3 regions of the Sphingobium sp. IP1 genome follow, and region 3 is predicted to be linked to each of the others. Evidence: predicted binding sites of a transcription regulator. Region 3 holds the regulator's gene; each other region holds the start of a gene.

Region 1 (3,272 bases), on a different contig from region 3:
ATCGAGAGCGCGGCGCGCGTGGCGCCGGGCTCGATGATGTTCGGCCGTCCTGATGGCACAAACCGTGCCACCGCATGGGCGCAACCGGGCGTGTCGGCGACCGCGACCTGGCAGGCGAGGCCCGAGCCACTGACCCGGCGCATCATGTCCTTGAGGAGTGGCACTTCACCCTCGAAAAGATGGGCGCAGCCGGTAATATCGATCCACAGGCCATCAGATGGATCGGGCGCGACGATCGGAGAATAGCGCTTTCCTGCCCACAGAGCGAGCCGGCGCAGGCCCTCAAGATCGCCCTCGGGATCGGCATCCACGACGTCCAGGTCCGGCGCCAGCGACCGGGCGCGCGTTACCGTCATGCCGACGGCTATGCCAAGCCGGCGCGCCTCCTCGTCCACGGCCGCGATCAGGCGGCGGCCATGGTCGGCATGGGCGGTGACGAGGGGCGGTGCGCCGCCTTCAGGCGGCCTGCCGGCTTTGCGACGGATACGATCCGTCGACCAGCGCGGCAGGAACAGCGAGACAACCCGTCTCATCGCTTCCCTCTACGGTCCAGATTTGGGGTTCGGTGCCGCGCGCGCGCTCAAGCGCCAGCGACCAGCGCGGACGCGCGAGACCGGGAAAGCCCAGCGCCGGGCTGGGCACGGCCCGCACCCGCCAGCGGGTCAGCGCGGCGCTGCCCTCGGCCTGGCTTTCCGGGGGCATGGCGCGGCGAAAAACCATGGCCAGCACGCCCGATTGTTCGGCTGCCAGCTGCAGCCGGCGCGAAGCGGTCAGCGACATTTTCCGCAGTTCCCCGACGACACCACCAAGGCCGGGGTGACGCAGGCATTCCTCCATCGCGATGAGGACATTGGTGTCATTGCCCGCTTCCACAAAGATGACCCGATCGGGGTGGAGCCCGGCGAGATGCAGGGCCGGCGAAAACAGGTCGCGCCAGTGGAGGCACCAGATGATCTGGCCCCGCGACCGCGCGAGAATGCCGGCCAGGAAGATGGTGGCGGCCGCATCATCGGCGAGATCGGGACTTCCCGCCACCTCATGGAGAGCGCCGGTCGCGATACCGCCACCCGGCAGATGATGGTCGATGGCGTCGATACCGAAGGGCAGCACCGGGTGCCGACCGCCCACAGCTTCGACCTGCGCGATGCGCGCGCGCAGTTCGTCGAGGATGGCGGTTCTGGACATGGGCGGTAGGGACTCGAAAATATGTTCCATATTTGTTCGCTCCAATCTGCCACTGGAGTCAACGGCATTTCGTTCTTCATATGTTCTATGTTAGGAAGATGGCTTCGAGTCCCTCCAGGAGGTGAGGTCATGTCACGGCTGCATTGCGCGCGGGCGAGCATCGCCGAGATCGCGGCGCATTTCGGGATCGATTCCTTGCCCTCGATCACGGTGCCCGAGGAGACAGTCGAAGGGCTGCCGGGGCTGGTTGTCTTCGAGAAGAGCGGCCGGCGCCTCTTGCGGTCCATGACATGGGGTTTTCTGCGCCTGACCAAGGATATGCGCGCGCGCGGCGAAGAAGCGGGGCGTATCGGCCTTGTCGCAGATCTCACCAACCCAATGTGGGAGGAGATGGTGGTCGATCCGCGCTATCGCTGCCTTATCGTGCTCACCCATTTTGCCAATCCCGATGGCGTGCCCGGTGCCAGGACCAGGACCTGGTTTTCGGTGAAGCGCCAGCCGATCATCGCCTGGGCCGGCTTCTGCCGAAACCTGCTGAGCGAGGGGCCGGTCTATGCCGGCATGACGATGGAGGCCAATGCCGCGATCCCGCCGACCAATGACCGAATGCCGGTGCTGCTCGACCCCCATGACTATGACGCCTGGCTGCGTGGCGGTATCCAGGATGTGATCCGGTTTCAGTTCCGGCCACCTTTTGCAGCCGAGCGAATGAACGTGCAGCGAACCGAGGATAGCTGGCGCAGCAAGGCACCGCCGCCCGGAACGCAGGCGCAGGCGCTTCTGCTGTAGTCGGGGCGAGAAGTTTGCCGGCTATCCTGCCAGACAGGCGGCTTTCCCGTCTCTCGCGCCATGATAGGATGAAGCTGGAATCACCAGCTGCTCCAGCGGCTTCGTTCGAACAGGAGGTCAGCCATCTGCAATCTCTACACCGAGCGTCTGAGCGCTGCCGAGGTGGCCGCCCATTTCGGCGTCGCCAACCCGGTCATGTCCAATGCCGGTGACGAGGTCTATCCCGGCACGCCGGGCCTCGTGATCCGGGAGGAAGCCGGGCAGCGCATCATGCAGTCGATGACCTGGGGCTTCCCGTTGCGCCTCAAGGGCATGGCCCCGACGGCAAAGCCCAAGCCTGTCAACAATATTGCCGATCTCGCCAAGCCGATGTGGAAAGGCCTGGCGGCCAAGCCGCAATGGCGCTGCCTCATCCCGCTGACGGCCTTTGCGGAAGCGGAAGGCGTGAAGGGCGCCAAGACGCGGACCTGGTTCAATGTGAAGGGACAGCCGATCTTTGCATGGGCGGGGCTCTGGCGCGTGAGCGATGAATGGGGGCCTGTCTATTCGGGCGTAATGACCGATTGCAACGAAGCCATCCGGCCTGTGCATGATCGCATGCCGGTGCTTCTCATGCCGGAAGATTATGAGCGGTGGCTTCACGGCTCATTTGATGACGCGGTGTCATTTCAGGACCGCTGCTTTCCCGATGCGTTGATCGAGATGACGCGCACCAGCGAGCTCTGGGTGAAGAAGAAGGCGGTGGCCGAGGCTCCGTCACTCCTATGACCCGGGAGATGGAACGTTGGGCCGCGGCTCTCGCCGTTGATCGCCAATATGGCACCGGAGCAGCGGAGTTCATCGCAGGGCGCGTGAAAGCCCTTGCCATTGCGGGGGATGAGGCTGGCGTGCTGCGCTGGCTTGCGATCGCAGACTGCCTTGACGCTCTTGCCGCTGGCGGCACCATCCAGTGACATGATTGGCCGCATTTGGGGCCAGCCGCCGAACCGGTATCAACTGCCGCCAATGGCTCCGGCACGAAGAATCGTCGACGATATGGGCCGTGTGCGATCAGCGTCCTACGCCAGCGCCTGTCTTTCTTCGCCACAGCTTCATGATCGCAGACATCTGTTGAAACCCGCCATTTTCTGCGTCTCTTAATCATCCCATCGGCGGTCCGGCATCGCCATCAGATGGGAAAAAGCATGTCTGAGACCGCGACAATAGCTGTCAGAAAGCCCCAGCGCAGCGCGCGCATGCTGCAGACCGCCTTGGGGCCTCATATCGGGCGGTGGCTCCAGGATCCGGCCGTCATCGAG
Region 2 (3,272 bases), on a different contig from region 3:
GCGCGAGCGCATGGGCGGCGCCCGGCGTGCCTGCGATCGCGACGCTGGCCGTGAAGCCCAGCCGCTCAAGGAACCGCAGCAACCGGCGGCAGAAGCGCGCCTCGCCGCCGAACAAATGCGTGGTGCCGGTAAGATCGAGCCAAAGGCCGTCCGCGCACGCGACACTTGCAGTCGGCGTCCAATGCGCGATAGCGTGCAGCGCCAACCGGTCCAGCCAGGCCTGATCCGCATCTGGCTGCGCGTCGCGCACTTCCAGGTCGGTCACCAGCGCCCGGGCATGGGCGGCGGCCATGCCGGGGCGAAGGCCAAGTTTCAGCGCAAGCGGGCAGGCCGCGGTCACGACGTCTCGCTGCCCCGTGCGCGCGATGAGGATCGTCGGCTGGCCCCAGAGCTTGGCCCATGTGAGCGCGGGGACGGGGACAGATGCAGTGCGGCCGCCACCGTCATCGGCGGGCAACGCCTTGAAGGGATGCTCGGCGGATTCGCTGCGCCGTCCCATCTCGCGCATGGTCGGGCGCTGATGCGCTGGCATGGCATCGATATCGGCCTGGGTTGGCCCGCTGCCGAGCGCGCCATCGCGCGCCCAGCGGGCGCCGGGGCGCCAGCCACCCGCCTTGGGGACGGAACAGGCGCCAGGATTATCGTCGATCGGCGAGGCGAAGCGCGGTGCGATCGGGGCAGGAGCCGGCTCAGGCAGCCTGGCGGGCCGCTCTGCCCGTCGCAATCGCTCTATCGGGAGCTGCGGCAGGTAGAGCGAGGCGACCCGTGTCATCGCACGCCTCCAGTTCGATGGAGAAGGGATTGCCGTTCCGCTGGCGGACAAGTTCGACCGACCAGCGCGGCCGCCCAAGGCCGACATGGGGAACGGGGCTCGAAGGGGCCGCACCGATGCGCCAGCGCGTCATCGCCGAGGAGAGACCGCTCAAGGGGCAACGCTCGCGACTTCGGTGGCGGCGGTAGAGCAGCATCGGCGTCTTGCCGTCGGAAGCCGCCAGCTGAAGCCGTCGGGTCGCCGTCTGATCGGCGGCCTTCACTTCCGCGACAACGCAGGCGAGCGATCCATCGCGCAGGCCATCTTCGGCAAGCGCCAGGACCTCGGCGTCCTTGCGGCCCTGGGCATAGAGGATCTTGTCAGGGCTAAGGCCGATCTGCTCGAGGCCCGGCGCATAAAGGTCGAAGCGCGTCACCGCCCAGAGAATGGTGAACCCCGGCTCCGCGCAAAAGCGCGCCGCGATCCCGGCGGCAAACAGGGTGGCGCAGGCATCATCGGTGAAGCTGGCCGAAGCAGCAGCGATTTCATGTAGTCCCGCGCCATTGAGACCCTGGTCGGCCAAACGTTCGTCCAGCTCGGGCAATCCGAACGGCAGGGCGGGCCCGCGCGCGGCGCGGGCATGCGCCAGGCTTGCGCGAAGCGCGGCAAGCTGGTCGACCTGGTTCTGGTCGAGGGAAGAGAGATATACGGACATGGGAACAACGACTCAATATGTTCCCTATATGTTCCTTTGACTCTGAAGATTCGTCAAGGCGGATGAATCGCAGCTCATCTGAGGTTTAGGTGAAGAGGCGGGAAGCGTGTCCCCCTCCAGTCATCACCGTATGCGACTGTTCATCGCCGGCCCTAGTTCATGAGCCAGACAATCCACCACCTGCTGCACCTTTGGCAACAGATGACGGCGCTGTGGATAGACTGCCCAAATCGGCTCATCGTCCGGCTGGGCGTCCTCCAGCAGCAAATCTACCATGCCATGTTTGAGATAGGGCAGAACATAAAAGTCGGGGAGCTGGCAAATGCCCAATCCCGAGACGCAAGCCTCCATGACAGCATGTCCGCTGTTGCACATAAAACGCCCTTTAGGTCGATGGACGACTTCCTGTCCGCCTATCTTGAAATGCCAAGCTGCGGCGGTGCCTGCGATACATTCATGGTTTTCCAAGGCCTCAACCCGGTTCGGACGCCCTGCAGATGCAAGATAGCTTGGGGCTGCGCACGTATAAAGGCTACGTGACGCCACGCGGGTTGCTATCAGGCGGGGGTCTGTGATCGAGCCCGTCCTTATAGCCAAATCGAACCCTTCGCCGAAGAGGTCGATGATCCGATTGGACAGTTCGATAGATACCGTAAGCTTGGGATGCTGCGCGGCGAAGCGGCGTATGATCGGGGCCACGAACCGCTCACCCATCGCCGTTGAACAGGTCACGCGCAGCTCTCCTTGAGGCGCGCTGCGGTCGCCAATAAGGGCGATTGCCTCATCCCTGTCTTGAGCGATCCGCTCGCACCGTTCGAAAAATGCTCGTCCGGTGTCGGTTAACCTGACCGTGCGGGTCGTTCTATGAAATAGCTGAGCTTCAACTCGCTGCTCCAGCGCCATGATCGAGCGGCTGACATGCGTGGTCGACATGCCTAGCGCCTGTGCCCCACGCGTGAAGGAACCCAGCGTGGCGACGCTGATGAATTCGTCGATACCATCCCAAGCCGACATTCATTATCCCTATAAAGAAATAAACCTTTGCTAAAATACTATATTATCGCTCCTGCGGAACGGCGCTAGAGTGAAAATGAGGAGTGGGCGTGGCTACGATGTGGCTTGGATAATCTATGCGTGGCTCTGCAAGATTTTTTCCGGCTGTGATGAGCCACGCTGGCTGTTCTCGAACGCTGCCAATGACGAGGAATGAGAAATGAAGACCCGCGCCGCCGTCGCCTTCGAAGCGAAGAAGCCGCTTGAGATCGTCGAGCTGGACCTGGAAGGGCCCAAGGCGGGCGAAGTGCTGGTGGAAATCATGGCGACCGGCATCTGCCATACCGACGCCTATACGCTCGACGGGTTCGACAGCGAGGGCATTTTCCCCTCGGTCCTCGGCCATGAAGGCGCGGGCATCGTGCGCGAAGTCGGGCCCGGCGTGACTTCGGTAAAACCGGGCGACCATGTCATTCCGCTCTACACCCCCGAATGCCGGCAGTGCAAAAGCTGCCTGTCGGGCAAGACGAACCTGTGCACCGCTATCCGCGCCACCCAGGGCAAGGGGCTGATGCCCGACGGCACCACCCGCTTCAGCTTCAAAGGTCAGCCCATCTATCATTATATGGGCTGCTCCACCTTCTCCAACTTCACCGTCCTGCCCGACATCGCGGTGGCCAAGATCCGCGAGGACGCGCCGTTCCAATCGAGCTGCTATATCGGCTGCGGCGTCACCACCGGCGTCGGCGCGGTCATCAACACCGCCAAGGTGCAGGTGGGTGACAATGTCGTCATCTTCGGCCTGGGTGGCAT
Region 3 (3,272 bases):
CGACGCTGCGCAGGCGATCGCCGCCGGCCTCGTCAAGAAGGGCGATGTGCTGGCCGTCGCCCGCGTCGCCGGCATCATGGCGGCCAAGCGCACCGCCGAACTGATCCCGCTCTGCCATCCGATCCCGCTGAGCGCCGTCACCATCGACTTTGCCCTGCACGACGACGGCGTCACCGTCACCGCGACCGCGCGCACCGCCGGCCAGACCGGGGTGGAGATGGAGGCGCTGACCGCCGCGACCGCCGCGCTCCTGACCGTCTATGACATGGCCAAGGCGCTCGATAAGGGCATGATAATCGGCGATGTTCGCCTGCTCGCCAAGCGCGGCGGCAAGTCGGGCGACTGGGCCGCGCCGGAGCATGCTGGCCGATGAGCCTGATGCCGGTCGCGGACGCGCAAGCGCGGCTCCTTGCCCTTGCCGATCCGTTGCCGGCCGAACTTGTGCCCGTCGCCACCTGCGCCGGTCGCTGGCTCGCCACCGACATTAGCGCGCTGCGCGACCAGCCCTGGGCCGATCTTTCCGCGATGGACGGCTATGCCGTGCGCGCATCCGAAGGCGCCGGGCCGTGGCAGGTAATCGTCACCAGCAGCGCGGGCGACGCCGATATCCCAGCCCTGCAACCGGGCCAAGCCTGCCGCATCTTCACCGGCGCGCCCTTGCCGGCCGGCGCAGACGCGATCCTGATCCAGGAAAATGCCACGCGCGACGGCGACACACTGACCGCGCATGACGGCATATTGACGCCCGGCAGGCATGTCCGCCCGCTCGGCTCCGATTTCCGCGCCGGCACACCGCTGGTCAGCGCCGGTAGCCGCCTCACGCCGGGCCAGATCGCGCTCGCCGTGCTGGGCGGCCATGGCAGTCTGCCCGTCGGCGCCCGGCCGCGCGTCGCCCTGCTCTCGACCGGCAATGAACTTGTGCCCCCCGGCGCGCCGACGCCGCCGGGCTATCTCCCCTCGTCCAACGCGCCGATGCTGGCCGCCCTGCTCGCCGCCCTGCCCTGCGACGTGATCGACCTAGGCATCGTGCCCGACGATCTCGCCGCGATGACGCAGGCGCTGGAACAGGCGTCACAGGCCGACATCATCGTCTCGACCGGCGGCGCCTCGGTCGGCGACCATGACTATGTCCGCCCCGCCTTTGCGGCCGCCGGCGGCACGCTCGATTTCTACAAGATCGCAATGCGGCCGGGCAAACCGCTGATGGCCGGACGCCTCGGCAATGCAATCTTTCTCGGCCTGCCGGGCAACCCGGTCTCCGCCTTCGTCACCGGCACCCTCTTCCTCTGCCCGCTGGTCCGCCATCTCGCCGGATCGCGCGCGCCGCTGCCGCCGATCGTGCAGGCCCGCCTTGCCGCACCGCTCGGCCCAACGGCGGAACGCGACGATTATCTGCGCGCCTATCGCGGGGCCGACGGCATCGTCTCGGTCACATCGCAGGACAGCGCCGCCCCCGCCGCCATGGCGCTGGCCGACTGTCTGATCCGCCGGCCGGCCGGCTCAGCCCCCGCCATTGCCGGCGACATGGTGGACATCATCCCCCTGGCTGCCTGACCGGCAAAAGCGGCGCATGGCTTAACGCGCTTGACTTGCCCCTTTCCGTTTCCTATGCGTTCTTCATTCGTTCCATGGAGGACCGCCGATGTTGACGCCCAAGCAGCAGGAATTGCTGAGCTTCATTCAGACCCGGCTGGAAGAAGGCGGCGTGTCCCCTTCGTTCGAGGAGATGAAGGACGCGCTCGACCTGCGCTCCAAGTCCGGCATCCACCGGCTGATCAACGCGCTGGAGGAACGGGGCTTCATCCGTCGCCTGCCCAACCGCGCCCGCGCGCTCGAAGTGTTGAAGCTGCCCGACGCGATGCATCGCGCGTCTGCACCAGCCGTCCCGACGCCCAAGGTGTCGGCGCCCGCCGTGCTGTTGCCGACCGCCGCCAATGACGTGATCGAAATTCCGCTGCATGGCCGCATCGCCGCCGGCGTGCCGATCGAGGCGATGGAAAGCCATACCATGCTCTCCGTCCCCGCCGCCTTGCTCGGCTCGGGCGACCATTATGCGCTCGAAGTGTCGGGGGACTCGATGATGGAGGCCGGCATTCTCGACGGCGACTTCGCGCTGATCCAGCGCACCGATGTCGCGCGCGAGGGCCAGATCGTCGTCGCCCTGATCGACGACGCCGAAGCGACGCTCAAATATTTCCGCCGCGAAGGCAGCCGGGTCCGGCTCGATCCCGCCAATGCCGCCTATGAACCGCAGATCTACGATCCGCGCCAGGTCCGCATCCAGGGCAAGCTCGCCGGCCTGCTGCGCCGCTACAACTGACCGGCTGTTCGGGGCCGGCGGCGCACGATCCACGGATGCGCGTCGCCGGGCCGATGGACGGTGTGAACTTTGCCGCTTTCAAGGCCAATCGACAGGCCGCCGGTGCGGGATAGCAGCCGGCGGTCGATCTTCATCCAGCGCGGCCGGCACCACCAGGGCAGGCCCCGGTCGCTGATGACGATATCGGCCGCCGCGCAGTCCCGCTCCAATATCGGGCGATCGACCAGCATCGCATTGCGCGTCACCAGCAACTGCCAGTCGCGCCCGCCCCGCGGCAACGCCACCGCGCACAGATCCGTCGAACAGCGCGCCTGCTTCATCTTCGCGATCGCCTCCAGCGTCCCGTCATAGCCCGCACTCTCGCTCAGCACATCGCGGACATAATCGCCCGCCCCCTCGCGCAGCAGCGCCATCGTCCCTGTCGGCGTCCGCACCGCGACATGCCGCCCGTCGCCCGTCACCACGATATCGGGCGGCGCCAGCAGCGCGATGCCGGCCAGACCGATTGCGACCGGCGCCAACCCCAGCCAGCGCCAGCGACTGCGCCAGAGCAGGCACCAGAGGCCTCCCACCACGATGATCCCGAAAATCCAGCCCGGCACCGCCGGCGCCAGCATCACCGCCATCGGGCTCGCCGCCACGCCATGCGCCACCGCCAGCAACAGCGCGATCGCCTTGGCCGTGAGCCACCAGAAGGGCGCGCCCAGCCCGGCCAGATCGAAGCACAGCGCCAGCGCCTCCAGCGGCATGATGACGAAGGTGGTGAGCGGGATCGCGACCAGATTGGCCACCGCGCCGAGCAAACCTGCCTTGTGAAAATGGAAAAGCGCGATCGGCGCCAGCACCAGTTCGATGGCAAGGCCGGTCACCAGCATCGCCGCCACCGTCCGCCCGGCCTTGCGCAACCAAGGCTCGTCCCGCGCCATCGCGAACGCCTTGAACCGCCGATGCT

Evidence for each region. Region 3 encodes LexA, which represses DNA repair genes until DNA is damaged. Its sites were predicted from a motif close to GTTCCNCNCTTGTTCT; they were not measured.
Region 1: CG471_RS12585 (ImuA family protein) is a predicted target of LexA. The motif match lies at 1,209-1,224, and genes of this name have one in related genera.
Region 2: CG471_RS21705 (ImuA family protein) is a predicted target of LexA. The motif match lies at 1,486-1,501, and genes of this name have one in related genera.

Annotation. Positions count from the first base shown of each region.
Region 1 covers NZ_NOIW01000030.1:11,940-15,211, reverse strand. Annotated here, with positions in the region: gene CG471_RS12590 (DUF6504 family protein) at 1-533, opposite strand, end outside; gene CG471_RS12585 (ImuA family protein) at 457-1,185, opposite strand; gene CG471_RS12580 (SOS response-associated peptidase family protein) at 1,315-1,974, shown strand; gene CG471_RS12575 (SOS response-associated peptidase) at 2,098-2,742, shown strand; gene CG471_RS30650 (hypothetical protein) at 2,751-2,927, shown strand; gene trbB (P-type conjugative transfer ATPase TrbB) at 3,159-3,272, shown strand, end outside.
Region 2 covers NZ_NOIW01000080.1:15,099-18,370, reverse strand. Annotated here, with positions in the region: gene CG471_RS21710 (DUF6504 family protein) at 1-772, opposite strand, end outside; gene CG471_RS21705 (ImuA family protein) at 690-1,466, opposite strand; gene CG471_RS21700 (LysR substrate-binding domain-containing protein) at 1,590-2,480, opposite strand; gene CG471_RS21695 (S-(hydroxymethyl)glutathione dehydrogenase/class III alcohol dehydrogenase) at 2,680-3,272, shown strand, end outside.
Region 3 covers NZ_NOIW01000062.1:8,947-12,218, forward strand. Annotated here, with positions in the region: gene moaC (cyclic pyranopterin monophosphate synthase MoaC) at 1-373, shown strand, start outside; gene glp (gephyrin-like molybdotransferase Glp) at 370-1,554, shown strand; gene lexA (transcriptional repressor LexA) at 1,643-2,320, shown strand; partial or broken gene CG471_RS19220 (ComEC/Rec2 family competence protein) at 2,311-3,272, opposite strand, start outside.